3 regions of the Nocardiopsis baichengensis YIM 90130 genome follow, and region 3 is predicted to be linked to each of the others. Evidence: riboswitches for the same ligand, from Rfam matches in the RefSeq annotation. Region 3 holds a riboswitch; each other region holds the start of a gene.
The links. A riboswitch is a leader RNA that binds a small molecule or an ion and turns the genes downstream of it on or off. The one in region 3 is predicted to bind thiamine pyrophosphate.

Region 1 (5,462 bases), on a different contig from region 3:
GGCGCGTGTCGGTGAACCCGTCCAGCAGCCGCTCGTCGTGGGTGGCGGCGACCACCGCCCGCCCCCGGGCCCGCAGCCCGTCCAGCAGTTCCACCACCTCGGCCCAGGTCACCGCGTCCTGGCCGAAGGTGGGCTCGTCCAGCAGCAGCACGTCGGGGGCGTGCTCGGGGTCGGAGCTGAGCGCGGTGGCCACCGACAGCCGCCGCTTCTCCCCGCCGGAGAGCGTGAAGGGGTGGGCCCCCTCCAGGCCGTCCAGGCGCAGCCGCCCCATGAGCTCCTCGGCCCGCGCGGCGGCGCGCCGGGGCGGTGCGCCGGCCCGCAGCGGGGCGAACTCCAGCTCGTCGCGGACGGTGCCGGTGACGAACTGGTCCTCGGCCTGCTGGAAGACGGTGCCCACGTGCCGGGCGAGCCGCCGGGCCGGCCAGCGCCCCAGGTCCCGGCCGTCGGCCGCGGCCAGCGCCCCGGCCGGGCGCACCCGCCCGCCGTCCGGGCGGGCCAGCCCGCCCAGCAGCGCCAGCAGGGTCGACTTCCCGGCGCCGTTGGCCCCGGTCAGCGCGGTCACGGCGGCGGAGCGCACCGCGGCGTCCACCCCGTCGAGCACGGCCCGCCGCCCGCGCGCCGGCCCGCCCGGGGCGCGCGGCTCCAGCGCGCGCAGCCCGCAGGCCTCGACCAGCACCTCGCCGGGGCTGCCCCCGCCGCGCGGGGCCCGGGGCTCGCGCCCGGGCACCCACACCCCGCGTGCGGCCAGATCGGCGCCGTGCTCGGCGAACACCCGGTCCGGCGGGCCGTCGGCGGCCACGCCCCCGCCGGGTTCGAGCACCACCACCCGGTCCACCAGGCCGACCGCGTCGGCCACCCGGTGCTCCACCAGCACCATGGTGGCGCCGCTGGAGGCCGCCAGGTCGGCGACGACCCCGCGCACCAGCGCCGCCCCGTCCGGGTCGAGGTTGGCCGTGGGCTCGTCCAGGAGCAGCAGCCGGGGCCGCATGGCCAGCGCCCCGGCCAGCGCCAGGCGCTGCTGCTCGCCGCCGGACAGGGCGGCGGTGGGGCGCTCCGGCCCGTAGGGGAAGCCCACGGCCGCCAGCGCCTCGCGCACCCGCGGGGCGACCTCCTCGCGCGCCAGGCCCAGGTTCTCGGGGCCGAAGGCGACGTCGTCCCCGGTGCGCGCCATCACCAGCTGGGCCTGCGGGTCCTGGCCCACCAGGGCCGCGGCGCCGCGCCCGCGCCCGGGCGGGGCGCCGTCCACCAGCAGCTCGCCCTCGCTCTGCCCGGTGACGGCGGCCTCCGGGCCGGCCAGCCCGGCCAGGGCCTGCAGGAGCGTGGACTTGCCCGCCCCGGAGGGGCCGAGCAGCAGGACCCGCTCGCCGGGCGCGATCTCCAGGTCCACCCCGCGCAGCGCCCAGGCCTCGCGCCCGGCGTGGCGCCAGCCCCACCCCGCGGCGCGCACCCGCGCGCCCCGGGGACCGGACGGGCTCATCCGCGCGCCGAGGGGAAGGGCGAGAGCGCTCCGGCCCGGGCCAGGGCGCTGGTCAGCGCGCGGCTGCCGACGCCGCCGATCAGCGCGGCGCTGGCCACCACGAGCACGCCGTAGGCGGCCATGAAGTGCGGCGGCCAGGTCGGGTAGTACAGGGTCAGGTCCATGGCCACCGGGGCCAGCCCGGCGGCGGCGCCGGCCAGCACCGAGATCCCCATGCCCCAGCGGCGGTAGCGGGCCCCGGCGAAGACCAGCTCGGGCAGCAGCCCCTGGGCCAGCCCGGCGACCAGCACCATCAGGCCCCAGGAGGTGCCCAGCAGCGCCGAGACGGCGGCCGCGGCCACCGAGGTGAGCACCCCGGCGCCGGCCTTGCGGACGACCAGCATGCCCAGCACGCCGGGGACCAGCCAGACGCCGTAGAGCACGGCCTGGGCGGGCGGGAAGACCAGGAACACCGGCTCGGTCACCGACCAGAGCATGCCCCAGAACCAGAACACCACGCCCACGGCGACGCCCAGGACGGCGGCCACGACGATGTCGACGGTGCGCCAGCGGGGCAGGCGGTCCCGCAGGGCGGCCAGGACGGCCTTGACGGACTTCATGCGGATGTCCCTTCGTATCGGTTGCGCGACACGAGGGGGCGTGAGCCAAGAGCGCCCGGCGCACGGGCGGGTCCTACGACTTCCTTCGCCGGCATGACCCGGATCAGGTGTCTAAGGGTCTGCGGTCGGACCGCACTCTCAGCGCCGGAGCGCTCCCCTGTCGTTCCCTCCCATTATGGCCGAACGGTCAACAATGGGACATACCGCCCTGATAACGCCTCTCCGCCGCCTCTCCGCCGTCTCTACCGCCTCCTCACCGCAGCACGATGCCGTCCTCCATCGCCTGCGGCGGGGCGGGCAGCGCGATCAGCCCCATCTCCGCCGGGCAGGTCAGCAGCGGGTGGCGGGGCAGCACCCGCACGGTGTACCCGCAGGCCCCGGCGCGCGAGAGCGGGACCGTCCCGGTGTAGCGCGGCCCTTCGCCGCCGTCCGGCTCCAGCGCCACCGCCTCGGGCTCCTCCAGCCGGTCGCCGTCGCCGACCCGCCCGATCAGCGCCTCCACCCGCACGTCCTCCGGGGCCAGGGCGCCCAGCTCGACCGTGGCGCGCACCTCCAGCCGCCCGCCCACCTGCGGCGCCCCGGCCGCCCCGGCAAGGTCGACGTGCTGGATGCGCACCGCCGGCCAGCCGGCGCGCACCCGCCGCTTCCAGGCCGCCAGCTCCCGCGCGCCCTGCGCGTCCTCGGCCAGCAGGAGCCGCGAGGAGTCGGCCGCGCCCTGGTAGAGGCGCTCGGTGTACTCGCGCACCATCCGGGTGGCCAGCACCTTGGGCCCCAGCGAGACCAGGGTGTGCTTGACCATCTCCAGCCAGCGCTTGGGCAGGCCGCCGGCGTCGTGGTCGTAGAACAGCGGCGCCACCTGGTGCTCCACCAGGTCGTACAGGGCGCCGGCCTCCAGGTCGTCGCGGCGGTCGGGGTCCTCCACGCCGTCGGCGGTGGGGATGGCCCACCCGTTGGAGCCGTCGAACCACTCCTCCCACCAGCCGTCGCGCACCGACAGGTTGAGCCCGCCGTTCAGCGCCGACTTCATCCCCGAGGTGCCGCTGGCCTCCAGCGGGCGCAGCGGGTTGTTCAGCCACACGTCGCACCCCTGCACCAGGGCGGTGGCCAGCGCCATGTCGTAGTCGGGCAGGAACACCAGGCGGTGGCGCACCCGCGGGTCGTCGGCGAAGCGCACGATGTCCTGGATCAGGCGCTTGCCGCCCTCGTCGGCCGGGTGCGCCTTGCCGGCGACCACGATCTGCACCGGCCGGTCCGGGTGCAGCAGCAGCCGGCGCAGCCGCTCGGCGTCGCGCAGCATCAGGGTGAGCCGCTTGTAGGAGGGCACCCGGCGGGCGAAGCCGATGGTGAGCACGTCGGGGTCGAGCACGTCGTCCACCCAGCCGAGCTCGGCCGCGCTGGCCCCGCGCGCCCGCCAGGAGGCGCGCAGCCGCTCGCGCGCCTCGGCCACCAGTCGGGCGCGCAGGGTGCGGCGCATCCGCCACAGCTCGGCCTCGTCGGCACCGGACACCTTGCGCCAGCCCTCCGGCCCGGTGAACTCCCCGGAGTCGGGCACCATGCGCGCGGCCAGCTCCTGGGCCTCCTCGGCGACCCAGGTACGGGCGTGCACGCCGTTGGTGACCGACCCGATGGGCACCTCCTCGGCGTCGAAGCCGGGCCACAGGCCCTGGAACATCGACCGGCTCACCGCGCCGTGCAGCCGGCTCACCCCGTTGGCGCGCTGGGCCAGCCGCAGGCCCATCACCGCCATGTTGAACACGCCCGGGTCGCCGTGGGCGTGGTCCTCGGCGCCCAGCTCCAGCACCCGGTCGGCCGGCAGCCCGGGCACGGCCGGGGAGGGCCCGGCCAGGTGGCGGCGGACCAGCTCGCGCGGGAAGCGGTCGATCCCGGCGGGCACCGGGGTGTGGGTGGTGAACACGGTCCCGGCGCGGGCGGCCTCCACCGCCTCGTCGAAGCCCAGCCCGGCGTCGATGTACTCGCGGACCCGCTCCAGGCCCAGCAGCCCGGCGTGGCCCTCGTTCATGTGGAAGACCTCGGGGACCGGGTGCCCCGCGCCGGCGCAGTAGAGGCGCACGGCCCGCACCCCGCCCACGCCCAGCAGGATCTCCTGGCGCAGCCGGTGCTCGCCCCCGCCCCCGTAGAGGCGGTCGGTCACCGCGCGCAGCTGCGGCGTGTTGCCCTCGTGCATCGCGTCCAGCAGCAGCAGCGGGACCCGTCCCACCCGGCACACCCAGACGCGGGCGGTGAGCCGCTCCCCCTCGGGCATGTCCACGGCGACCTCGGCGGGCCCGCCGTCCGGCCCGGCCAGCCGGGACAGCGGCATCCCCTGCGGGTCGACCTCGGGGTAGGACTCCAGCTGCCACCCCTCCGGCGAGAGCGTCTGGGCGAAGTAGCCGTGCCGGTAGAGCAGCCCCACCCCGATCAGCGGCAGGCCCAGGTCGCTGGCGCTCTTGAGGTGGTCGCCGGCCAGGATGCCCAGACCGCCGGAGTACTGCGGCAGCGCGGAGGTGAGCCCGTACTCGGCGGAGAAGTAGGCCACCGCCGCCGGAGGCGCGGGCCGCCCGGCCGCCTCGGCCTCGGCCGCCGCCTTCTGGTACCAGCGCGGCCCGGACAGGTAGGCGTCCAGGTCGGCGGCGGCCGCCGCGACGCGCTCGGTGAACGCCGGGTCGCCGGCCAGCGCGGCCAGCCGGTCGGCCCCGGCGTCGCCGAGCAGGCGCAGCGGGTCGCGCCCGCCCGCCTCCCACAGGCGCGGGTCGATGTCGCGGAACACCTCCCGGGTGGGCGGGTGCCAGGCCCAGCGCAGGTTGGCCGCGAGCCGGCCCAGCGGGGACAGCGGCTCGGGCAGGACGGTACGGACGGTGAATCTGCGGATCGCCTTCACGCAGCGGCACGCTAGTTCACCCGGCGCCGCGGCACCAGGCGCCGCGCGCGAATTCACGTGCATTCGCCCGCCGAATTCCCGATCGGCCCGGTACGGCAGTGACAGAAGACCGTTATGCCGGAATCCACGGAGAGGAAACGGGGCGAAAACGCCGCGGACATCCGAATTGGAAGTGTGACGACTATCACAAAAATATGTGCCTTCGGACTGTCGGAGCGGGGCGCCACGGCGTCGACGATAGGACTGTGGGCGCGGCGGCGATCCGGCCGCGATTCCCCCTCGGACACCAGGTACGCCCTGTTCTCATTCCTCAATGGACGCTGCCCGAAATCGGGTCACACCGGCCACTCGCGGCCCCGCCGCCGCTTGCGAAGAATTGGTGCACACGTGATCGGACGAATTCCTGTACTCGACGTCGCGCCGGCGCTGTCCTACGGCACCGCCCAGGCCGCCGAGGGCGAGACGGTCCCGGTGGCCGCCACGGTGCTGCGCGAGGGCCACGGCGCCC
Region 2 (5,462 bases), on a different contig from region 3:
GCCCGCGCCCTGGACCTGGTGGTCATCTCCGACGAGATCTACCGGGACCTGGTCCACGACCCGGCCACCGAGGTGCCCGGCCCCGCCGAGTTCGCCCCGGAGCGGACCGTGGTCACCACGGGCCTGAGCAAGAGCCTGGCCCTGGGCGGCTGGCGACTGGGCGTGGCCCGGCTGCCCGAGGGGCCGCTGGGGGAGCGCCTGCGCGCCGGGCTGCTGGGCGTCGCCAGTGAGATCTGGTCCAGCCCCGCAGGCCCCGTCCAGCGCGCCGGGGCGATGGCCTTCCAGGAGCCCGCAGAGCTGGTCGCCCACGTCGAGCGGAGCCGCCGCCTGCACGGCGCGGTCGCGCGCGCGGTGGCCGAGCGGTTCACCGCCGTGGGCGCGCGCGTGGCCGAACCGCGGGCCGCCTTCTACCTCTACCCCGACTTCGAGGCCCACCGGGAGCGGCTGGCCGCCGACTTCGGCGTGGTCGACGGGCCCGGCCTGAGCCGGATGCTGCTGGAGCGCTACGGCCTGGGCGCGCTGCCGGGCGTGGAGTTCGGCGAGTGCTCAGAGGCCCTGCGCCTGAGGGTGGCCACCAGCCTGCTCTACGGGGACTCCGACGCCGAGCGCTATGCGGCGCTGGCCGTGGACGACCCCACGGGCCTCCCCTGGATCCGCGCGCACCTGGACCGCTTGGAAGAGGTGCTGGCCGAGGCCGTCGAGCCCGTCGCGGCGGCCGCCTGAGGCGGGGCGCACGGAAGGGGCGCCGACGGCACGGCGGCGGGCGGACGCCGAAACGACAACCGAAGCGAACCCGGAAAGCGGGGGCGAGGAGCGGGGCCGGACATCGCGGAAGGGCCGGTCCCGCTCCTCTGCGCGGGCAACCCTAGCGGTAGGCACTCGGCGCCCTTGGGAGTGGGCCCGCCGCACGGCGCCGAGAAGGCCGGTACGGAGCCCCGCCGCGCTTCTAGCGCGCGCTCGGCGGCGGATGGCTCTAGGATCGCGAGCAGTCTTCATCGCACATTCCTCATGAGGAGCACTGATGACGCTCGTGGAGTGGGCGCGCCTGGTGTGCGCAGAACTCGACCTGCCGGAGGAGGTCGGCAAGGACGACGTCGACCGCGTGCTCGACCTCGCCCGGGACGCCGCGCACTCGGTGGCGCGGCCGGCCGCCCCGGTCACCACCTTCCTGCTGGGCATCGCCGTCGGCCGGGGCGCCGACCCGGACGAGGCCGCCCGGGCCCTGAGCCGGCTGGCGCTGGAGCAGGCCGACGGCGGCGCCGGCGCCGCCGGAGGGGCGGAGGCCGGCGGCCAGGACAGCGGATGATCCGTTGATTTCCGCTGGTCACGGGCCCTCCGCAACCGGTGTGTGGAGGGAACGTGACGTGAACGTGACGAATCGGTGTGAACCTGGCGGATTGCGGCGCCTCCTGACCCTGGAGTCCGTGCCCGCCAGGGGATCACCCCCTCGGGGCGTCCGGCGACCTCCGGGCGCACCGTGCCCCCGTCCCCCCGTCCGAGATCGATTGGGAGCCCTCACGTGGAACAGACCGTGAGCCTTTTGGAAGACCTATCGGGAATCATCTGGGGGCCGTGGGTCCTCATCCCCCTGTTGCTGATCACGGGGCTGTTCCTGACGGTCCGCCTGCGACTGCTGCAGTTCCACAAGCTCGTCCACGCCCTCTGGCTGGCCTTCGTGCGCCGCAAGGAGACCGACGGCGAAGGCGACATCTCGCACTACCAGGCGCTCAGCACCGCGCTGGCGGCCACCGTCGGCGTCGGCAACATCGCCGGAGCCGGCCTGGCCATCGGCATCGGCGGCCCCGGCGCGCTGTTCTGGATGTGGATGACCGGCCTGGTCGGCATGGCCACCAAGTACAGCGAGGCCCTGCTGGGCGTGAAGTACCGCCAGCGCGACGCCGTCGGCAAGCAGAGCGGCGGGCCGATGTTCTACCTGAAGAACGGCCTGTCCGGCGGCCTGGGCACCACGCTGGGCTTCCTGTTCGCGCTCTTCGGCGCGATCGCGGCCTTCGGCATCGGCAACGGCACCCAGGCCAACACCGTGGCCCAGCAGGTCTCGGAGAACTGGAACGTGGCCCCGTGGATCACCGGTGCGGTGATGACGGTGCTCATCGGCGTCGTCGTCATCGGCGGCATCAAGAGCATCGGCCGGGTCGCCTCGGCGGTGGTCCCGGTGATGATCCTGCTCTACATCGCCGTCACCCTGGTGGTGCTCATCGTCCACGTGGGCGACCTGCCCGCCGCGCTGGCGCTGATCGTCACCGACGCCTTCACCGGAACCGCGGCCACCGGCGGCTTCGTCGGCTCCACCGTGCTGATCGCGCTGCAGATGGGCGTGGCCCGCGGCATCTTCTCCAACGAGTCCGGTCTGGGCACCGGCGCCATCGCGGCGGCCGCGGCCAAGACCGACCAGCCCGTGCGCCAGGCGATGGTCTCGATGACCCAGACCTTCATCGACACCATCATCGTGGTCACCATGACCTGCCTGGTCATCATCGTCACCGGCGTCTGGGAGCACGGCGACGACGACGGCGCGCAGCTCACCTCGGCGGCGCTGCAGGAGGGGCTGGGCACGCTCTCGCCGGCCCTGGCGCCGATGGCCGGGTACATGCTCGCGATCGCGGTGGTGGTCTTCGCCTTCACCACCATCCTGGGCTGGTCCTACTACGGCGACCGCTGCGTCGACTACCTGGCTGGCCACCGCGTGGTGCCCTTCTACCGGGTGGTCTTCGTCCTGGTGGTCTTCGTCGGCGCCACCGCCCAGCTGGACGTGGTCTGGCTGTTCAGCGACATCGCCAACGGCCTGATGGCGCTGCCCAACCTGGTCGGGCTGCTGCTGCTCTCGCCGGTGGTGGTCGCCGAGACCCGCCGCTACTTCTCCAACCCCGAGTGGAAGAACCCGGACATCCGGGTCCCGGAGAACCGCTAGCGCCCCCGAGCGGTACCGGGGAACGGAAGAAGGGCCCGTCCGCGCAGGCGGACGGGCCCTTCTTCCGTCGGAGGGCGGGCCCGGTCACCACCAGGCGTGGAAGTGGTGGACCGGCCCCTTGCCCGCGCCCACGTCCAGCTCGTCGGCGCGCCGCAGCGCCCCGGTCAGGTAGTCCTTGGCCTCCCGCACCGCCGCCGCGCAGCCGTCCCGCTGCGGGAGCAGGGCGGCGATGGCCGACGACAGGGTGCAGCCGGTGCCGTGGGTGTTGCCGGTCGGCACCCGCGGCGCCGAGAACGCCCATGCCTGGGCCCCCGGCTCCACCAGCAGGTCGGTGCTCTGGGCGGTGTCCAGGTGGCCGCCCTTGATCAGCACCCGGCGGGCGCCCAGCTCCAGCAGGCGGCGGGCCTGGGCCTCCATGGCGGCGGTGTCGGCCGCCTCCGGCTCGCCCAGCAGCTCGGCGGCCTCGGGCAGGTTCGGGGTGATCAGGTCGGCGCGCGGCAGCAGTTCGGTGCGCACGGCCTCGATCGCGTCGGCCGCCAGCAGCCGGTCGCCGCTCTTGGCGACCATGACCGGGTCCAGGACCACGTGCGGGGGCCGGTAGGCGTCCAGCGCCCCGACCACGGCGGCGATCACGTCGGTGTCGCCCAGCATGCCGATCTTGACGGCGTCGGCCCGCACGTCCTGCAGCAGCACGTCGAGCTGGCGGGTGATGAACTCCGGGGGCACCCGGTGCACCGCCGCCACCCCGGTGGTGGTCTGCGCGACCAGGGCGGTCACCACGCTCATGCCGTACCCCCCGAGCGCGGAGAAGGCCTTGAGGTCGGCCTGGATCCCCGCGCCGCCGCTGGGGTCGGTCCCGGCGATGGACAGGATGTTGAAGGAGCTCATGGGCGTCCCTTCGCTAGTGCGAGCTAGTGCAGGTTCGACGGGTCTGATCTCAGCCGCGGGCGGAGGAGGGCTCCGCGCGGCACCCCGCGCCGGTATTCGGTTGCGGCCGGGCCGTCGACGGCGGCCCGGCAGGGCGTGCGATCAGCGTGTCACATGCGCGGTGCGGCTCCGGAGGCGGGTCGGGCGTGCCTGCCGCCGCGCGGGGCGCCGCCTCCTCCGCGGCCCTCGCCGCGCGAGTCCGCGTGCCCGTCGCCGTCCCCGCGCCGGGAGCGGGTCGCGCGCTCCAGCAGCAGCACGGCCACCACGACGGCGAAGCCGATGGCCATCAGCAGGACGGTGAACGGCACCTCCGTGGGGGCGTAGAAGGTGCGGTCCTCGTGCTGCCAGGGCCACAGCGCGCGCAGGGAGCCGGCGAGCAGGCCGGTCATGACCACCATGGCCAGGTGGTGGTGGCGGTCCAGCAGCCACTGCAGGAGCTTGACGAACAGCGCCCCGCCGATCAGGGCGCCCAGGAAGAAGGTGCCGATGTAGCCGAGGTCGCGGTCGTTGAGGGCGTTCATGGTGGGGGTGTACAGGCCGAGCGTCAGCAGGATCAGCGAACCCGACATGCCCGGCAGCACCAGGGCGGAGACCGCGACCGCGGCCGCGCACACCACGATCAGCGGGTTGGGCTCGATCTGCGAGGGCGGGAGCCCGATCAGCACGAAGGCGACCGCCGCAACGCCGAGCGCCAGCAGGTAGTCGCCGATGCGCCAGCGCTCGGGGGTGCTGGAGTAGGGCACATAGACCGAGGCCAGCACCAGGCCGAAGAACACGGCGTAGGCGAACTGCTGCTCGGACTCCACCAGCGGGGCCAGCAGCTTGGCCGCGGTCAGGGCCGCCGCCGCCATACCGATCAGCACCGCGAACACCGCGGCCCAGTCGGCCTGGCGGAACTCGGCTGCGGCGCGCGCCGTGCCGCGTCCGCGGGGCAGGTCGGAGACGGTGAGGCGGATGCCGCTGACCACGTGGCCGGCCGAGGTGATGATGGTCTCGTAGATACCGGTGATCAGGGCGACGGTGCCGCCGCTGATCCCGGGCACCACCTCGGCGGTGCCGATCAGGGCGCCGCGGACCAGGTTGAGGGCGTGGGTGCCGATTGGTTTGGCCATGTCTCGCGTTTCGTCGATGGGTCTGGGGAGGCGGGGCGCACGGCGGCGGCCTGCGGAGGGGCGGGCGTCGGGACGCCGCGCCCCGGGCGTCTCGTCTTCCCGGACGGTCCCCGGCGAAGGCCGGCCGTCACCCGTTCAGAGGCCGCAAGGACTCCGCGGGTTCGCGCGGGGCGCGGGAAACACGCCCTAGTGTAGGGATTCCCGCGCCCGGTGGAGGGCCGGTTCACCCCCGCGGAACGGGATTCCGGCCGACGGCGGTGTGATCAATCGACCGCCCGGAACGATTCGAGCGCGGTGCGGTGCTGTTCCTCGACGGCCGGCCACTCGGCGGCCGGTCCGGCGAACATGAGGATCCCGACGCCGTCGCCGGTGTCGACGAGGACCAGCGAGGCGGTCATCTGCGTTCCGGAGCCGTCGCCCTCGTAGACGCCGCGTGCGGCCTCGCCGTCGGGGTGGTCGACCTCGGTGATCTCGACGGCCCGGGTGAAGTCTCC
Region 3 (5,462 bases):
CGCACCACGACCACCCGGCGCGCCCCGGCCTCCAGCACCTCGCCGAGGTTCTGCGCGTCGATGCCGCCGATGGCGAACCACGGGCGCCCCTCGGCCAGCTCGGCGGCGCGGCGCACCAGGTCCAGCCCGGCGGCCGGGCGCCCCGGCTTGGTGGGGGTGGCCCAGGTCGGTCCGACGCAGAAGTAGTCCGTTCCGGGCTCCTTGGCCGACGCCGCGGCGACATCGGCGTTGTTGTTCGACCGGCCGATCAGGGGGCCGTCCCCGATGATCTGTCGCGCGTAGGGCACGGGCAGGTCGTTCTGCCCCAGGTGGAGCACGTCGGCTCCGGCCGCGCGCGCGATGTCGGCACGGTCGTTGACGGCCATCAGCGCCCCGTGGCGGTCGCACGCCTCGCGCATGACCTCCAGGGCCTCCAGCTCCTGGCGCGCCTCCAGCCCCTTGTCGCGGAGCTGGACGATGTCCACCCCGCCGGCCAGGGCCGCGTCGAGGAACGCGGCCAGGTCGCCCTTGTCCCGGCGGGCGTCGGTGCACAGGTACAGGCGGGCGCCGCCCAGTCGTTCGCGCAAGCTGTCGCTCATCCGGCCAGAGTAGCGGTGCGTCCCCCGACGAGGCCGGGGGCCGTCACCGGCCACGGCCTCTGCCGGTGCGGGAGGCGGCGGCGAGCACACGGTGACCGGTCGCACGGCCGGGGACGGCCTCTCCCCCGGCCTCTTCCGCCGCTGCCGTCGGTACCGTCGCTTCCGTACGGCGGCCCCGTTCGCCTCTGGCGCGGCCGCCGTCGCAGCCGTCCATCGGCTGCGGGAGGAATCCTCCGGTGGGCCATCGCCGTCGGCCGTCCGCCGTGAACACCGCGGCCACGGCATCGCTCCGCACGTGAAGCGGCGGCACGCGCACGAGGGCCGGGCTCGCGGCGGGAGCGCCTTCCCCGGCCTCGGACGGCTCAGAAGGAGCCGAGCGCCTGCGCCCTGCGCCGCACCTCCGTCCCCCGGTTCTCCGCCAGGGCCTGGACCGGCGAGCCGGGCAGGGTGTCGTCCGGGGTGAAGAGCCACTCCAGGGCCTCCTCCTCGGAGAACCCGCTGTCCGCCAGCAGCGTCAGGGTCCCCGGCAGCCCCTTGAGCACGTCCCCGCCCGAGATGAGCGCGGCCGGGACCATCACCTCTCCCCTGCGCCTGACGCCCAGCAGCCGCCGTTCGCGCATGTACTGCTTGACGCGGTTGGGCCCGATGCCCAGCGCCGTGCCCGCCTCGTTCAGGGTCATCCAGTCGCCGACCAGGGAGTCGGCACCGTTGTCGTTCTGAGTCACGAACCCAATGTGCCACAGCCCTCGGACGTTCAGGGCGCCTCGTGCCGCCGGGGCGCGCCGACTAGGATGGGATGTGTCGCCGCCGGGACGCGTTCCCGGCGGCACCGTCCCCGCGGGAGCCGGGTGGGACCCGGCTGAGAGGGGGGCTGCCGCCCCCGACCGCACGAACCTGATCCGGGTCATACCGGCGAAGGGAGTGGTGAGAACCGCCATGTCCGAATCGTCGCCCGAGGCGCCCGAGGCGCCCGATACGCCCGAAGCGGTCGGCACGTTCGACGCGGTCATCGCCGGCGGCGGCCTGATCGGCCTGGCCACCGCCTGGCGCGCCGCCCGCCGCGGCCTGCGCACCGCCGTCGTCGCCCCCGCCGCCGACCCCGCGGCCGCCTCCGGTGTGGCCGCCGGCATGCTCACCCCCGCCACCGAGGCGGTCTTCGGCGAAGAGGCGCTGATGCGGCTGGGCGCCGCCTCCCGGGACCGCTACCCCTCCTTCATCGCGGAGGTGGAGGCCGACGCGGGGACCGCGGCCGGCTACAGCCCCCGCGGCACCCTGCAGATCGCCTTCGACACCGACGACCTCGCCCGCCTGACCGAGCTGGGCGAGCTGCAGTCCCGGCTGGGCCTGAAGGCCGAACGCATCACCTCCCGCGAATGCCGCCGCCTGGAGCCGATGCTCGCCCCGCACGTGCGCGGCGGCGTGCACGCGCCCGACGACCACTCGGTGGACCCGCGGCGGCTCACCGCGGCCCTGCGCCGCGCCGCCTCCGCCCGCGGCACCGTCCTCGTGGCCGACCGCGCCGCCGAGGTGGTGTGCGCGGGCGGCGCGGTGCACGGCCTGCGCACCGCCTCGGGACGGGTGATCGAGGCCGGCCGGGTGGTGCTGGCCGCCGGGGCCTGGACCCCCGACATCGGCGGGCTGCCCGAGGGGCTGCTGCCGCCGCTGCGCCCGGTCAAGGGGCAGCTGCTGCGGCTGCGCACCCCGGCCGGGCAGGAGCCGGTCGTCTCCCGCACCGTGCGCGGCCTGGTCAAGGGCGCCCCGGTCTACCTGGTTCCGCGCCCGGACGGGGAGGTCGTGCTCGGCGCCACCCAGGAGGAGATGGGCCGGGACACCCGGCTCACCGCGGGCGGCGTCTATGGGCTGCTGCGCGACGCCCACGAGCTGGTGCCCGGCGTCAGCGAGCTGGAGATCGCCGAGGCCTGCGTGGGCCTGCGCCCCGGGTCTCCCGACAACGGGCCGCTGCTGGGCCCGCTCGGCGCGGGCGCGCCCGAGGGCCTGCACCTGGCCACCGGCCACCACCGGCACGGGGTGCTGCTCACCCCCGCCACCGCCGACGCCATGGCCGCCGCCCTGCTGGGCGAGGACCTTCCGGCCGAGGCACGCCCCTTCGCGGCCGCCCGCTTCGGGCCCGGCGAGGGGCCCAGGACCCCAGGAACGAACACCCGGGACGAACGTGAGGAGCCCTGAAGCCATGGAGGTGACCGTCAACGGGGAGCGGCGCGCCGTCGACCCCGGGACCACCGTCGGCGACCTGGTGCGCGGCCTGACCGGCGCCGCGAACGGCGTGGCCGCCGCGCTCAACGACGAGGTGGTCCCGCGGGCCGGCTGGGACACCGCCACCGTCGCCGAGAACGACCGCGTGGACGTGCTCACCGCGGTCCAGGGAGGTTGAGATGACGACCGCCACCGCCCACGACGGCGCCCGCGACGGCGCCCGCGCCGCCGCCACCGCCGCCGACCCGCTGGTCATCGCCGGGCGCTCGTTCGCGTCGCGGCTGATCACCGGCACCGGCGGCGCACCCTCCATGCGGGTGCTGGAGGAGGCCCTGCAGGCCTCCGGCACCGAGCTGACCACCGTCGCCATGCGCAGGGTCACCCCCGGCTCCGACGGCTCGGTCTGGGACGTGCTGGAGCGCAACGGCATCGCCCCGCTGCCCAACACCGCCGGCTGCTTCACCGCCGCCGACGCCGTGCGCACCGCCCGCCTGGGGCGCGAGGCGCTGGGGACCGACTGGGTCAAGCTGGAGGTGGTGGCCGACGAGCGCACCCTGCTGCCCGACCCCGTGGAGCTGCTCGACGCCGCCGAGCGCCTGGTCGACGAGGGGTTCACGGTCCTGCCCTACACCAACGACGACCCGGTGCTGGCCCGCCGTCTGGAGCAGGTGGGCTGCGCCGCGGTGATGCCGCTGGCCGCGCCGATCGGCTCCGGGCTGGGCATCCGCAACCCGCACAGCCTGGAGATGATCGTGGAGCAGGCCGGGGTGCCGGTGATCGTGGACGCCGGCATCGGCACCGCCAGCGAGGCCGCCCAGGCCATGGAGCTGGGCTGCGACGCGGTGCTGCTGGCCAGCGCGGTCACCCGGGCCCAGGACCCGGTGCTGATGGCCCGGGCGATGCGCGACGCCGTGGCCGCGGGCCGTTCGGCCCGCCTCGCCGGGCGCATCCCGGTGCGCCGCCACGCGCACGCTTCGTCCCCTCCGGCCGATCACCCGTAGACTCCCCTCTCGTGGACAGAACGACTGCCGACCCGCTCATCGGTGCGACGCTCGACCGTCGCTACGTCGTCGAGTCGCGCGTCGCGGGCGGCGGTATGGCCACCGTCTACCTCGCCCACGACCTGCGACTCGACCGGCGCCTGGCGCTCAAGGTCATGCACCCCTCGCTGGCTCAGGACCCCGACTTCGTGCGGCGCTTCATCAACGAGGCGCACTCGGTGGCCAAGCTCTCCCACCCCGGGGTGGTGCAGGTCTTCGACCAGGGCGAGGACCAGGGCACGGTCTTCCTGGCGATGGAGTACGTGCCGGGGCGGACGCTGCGCGACATGCTGACCGCGATGGGCCGGTTCGGCCCGGCCGAGGCGGCCCGGGTGATGGCCCCGGTGCTCTCGGCGCTGGGCGCCGCCCACCAGGCGGGCATGGTGCACCGGGACGTGAAGCCGGAGAACGTGCTGCTCACCGAGGACGGCCGGGTCAAGGTCGCCGACTTCGGGCTGGCCCGGGCCGTGGAGTCGGCCGGGCAGGGCATGACCAAGACCGGCACGCTCATGGGCACCGCGGCCTACCTGGCGCCCGAGCAGATCGAGCGCGGCGCCTCCGACGCGCGCACCGACGTCTACGCGGCCGGCGTCCTGTTCTACGAGCTGCTCACCGGAGAGCAGCCGCACACCGGGGACACCCCCATCGCGGTCGCCTACAAGCACGTCAACGAGGACGTGCCCCGGCCCTCCCGCGTGGTGGCCGGGGTGCCCGCGCCCATCGACGACCTGGTGGCGCGCGCCACCGAGCGCGACCCGCGCTACCGCCCCGTGGACGCCGCGCAGTTCCACGCGATGCTGGTGCAGGCCACCGGCGGCACCGAGAGCGGTCCGCACGCCTCGTTCGCGCCCGGCGCGGCAGGAGCCGCCGGGGCCGGAGCCGCTGCCGCCGCGGGCGCCGCCGCCCACCCGGGCGCCCCGGTTCCGCCCGCCGATCCGGTCGGACCCCCGGCCGGGACCACCGCGCCGCAGGGGCCGCCCCCCGAGGCCGCGGTGGGGCCCCCGCCGGCGGGGGCCGCCCCGGGCGGCGGCAACGACACGCTCATCGTGGAGTCCGGCGGCGGCTACGGCGGGTTCGACGGGCCCGGCGACTACGACGACGATGACGGCCCCGGCCGCGAGCCGCTCTGGCGCCGCAAGGGCGTGCTGGCCGCGGTGGCCGGCGTGCTCGCGGTGGTGCTGCTGGGCTCGGGCTGGTGGTACTTCGCCGGGCGGTACGAGCAGGTCCCCGGGCTGGTCGGCCAGGACCAGGAGGCGGCCCAGGCGATGCTGGCCGACGCCGGGCTGAAGATGTCGATCGCCGACGGCGAGGTCTACAGCGACGACGCCGACCCCGGCCAGATCGGCGAGGCCTCCCCGGCCGTGGGCGAGCAGGTCCTGCCGGGCGAGACGGTGACGGTGCGGCTGTCCAAGGGGCCGCGCACCGTGGAGCTCCCCGACGTGGTCGGCGAGCCGGTGGAGAACGCCCGCAAGACCCTGGAGGACGCGGGCTTCACCAAGGTGGAGGAGGAAGAGGCCGAGTCGCGCGACGCCGACCCCGGCACGGTCCTGTCCTCCGACCCCGAGCCCGAGGCCATGGCCGACCGGGAGGGCGCGGTGCGGCTGACGGTCAGCGCGGGGTTCGACGTCCC

Region 1: linked by a shared signal. The riboswitch ahead of C892_RS0126810 (ECF transporter S component) and the one ahead of thiO (glycine oxidase ThiO) in region 3 are both predicted to bind thiamine pyrophosphate.
Region 2: linked by a shared signal. The riboswitch ahead of thiD (bifunctional hydroxymethylpyrimidine kinase/phosphomethylpyrimidine kinase) and the one ahead of thiO (glycine oxidase ThiO) in region 3 are both predicted to bind thiamine pyrophosphate.

Annotation. Positions count from the first base shown of each region.
Region 1 covers NZ_ANAS01000041.1:37,203-42,664, reverse strand. The annotation lists gene C892_RS0126815 (ABC transporter ATP-binding protein) at 1-1,477, opposite strand, end outside; gene C892_RS0126810 (ECF transporter S component) at 1,474-2,076, opposite strand; TPP riboswitch at 2,140-2,245, opposite strand; gene glgP (alpha-glucan family phosphorylase) at 2,330-4,954, opposite strand; gene C892_RS0126800 (alpha-1,4-glucan--maltose-1-phosphate maltosyltransferase) at 5,342-5,462, shown strand, end outside.
Region 2 covers NZ_ANAS01000012.1:247,518-252,979, forward strand. The annotation lists gene C892_RS0112055 (pyridoxal phosphate-dependent aminotransferase) at 1-723, shown strand, start outside; gene C892_RS0112060 (DUF6457 domain-containing protein) at 1,022-1,306, shown strand; gene C892_RS0112065 (alanine/glycine:cation symporter family protein) at 1,520-2,929, shown strand; gene thiD (bifunctional hydroxymethylpyrimidine kinase/phosphomethylpyrimidine kinase) at 3,014-3,817, opposite strand; TPP riboswitch at 3,806-3,914, opposite strand; gene C892_RS0112075 (DUF368 domain-containing protein) at 3,967-4,968, opposite strand; gene C892_RS29975 (serine/threonine-protein kinase) at 5,232-5,462, opposite strand, start outside.
Region 3 covers NZ_ANAS01000015.1:127,329-132,790, reverse strand. The annotation lists gene thiE (thiamine phosphate synthase) at 1-578, opposite strand, end outside; gene C892_RS0114370 (Rv2175c family DNA-binding protein) at 941-1,303, opposite strand; TPP riboswitch at 1,406-1,516, shown strand; gene thiO (glycine oxidase ThiO) at 1,515-2,765, shown strand; gene thiS (sulfur carrier protein ThiS) at 2,770-2,970, shown strand; gene C892_RS0114355 (thiazole synthase) at 2,972-3,793, shown strand; gene pknB (Stk1 family PASTA domain-containing Ser/Thr kinase) at 3,805-5,462, shown strand, end outside.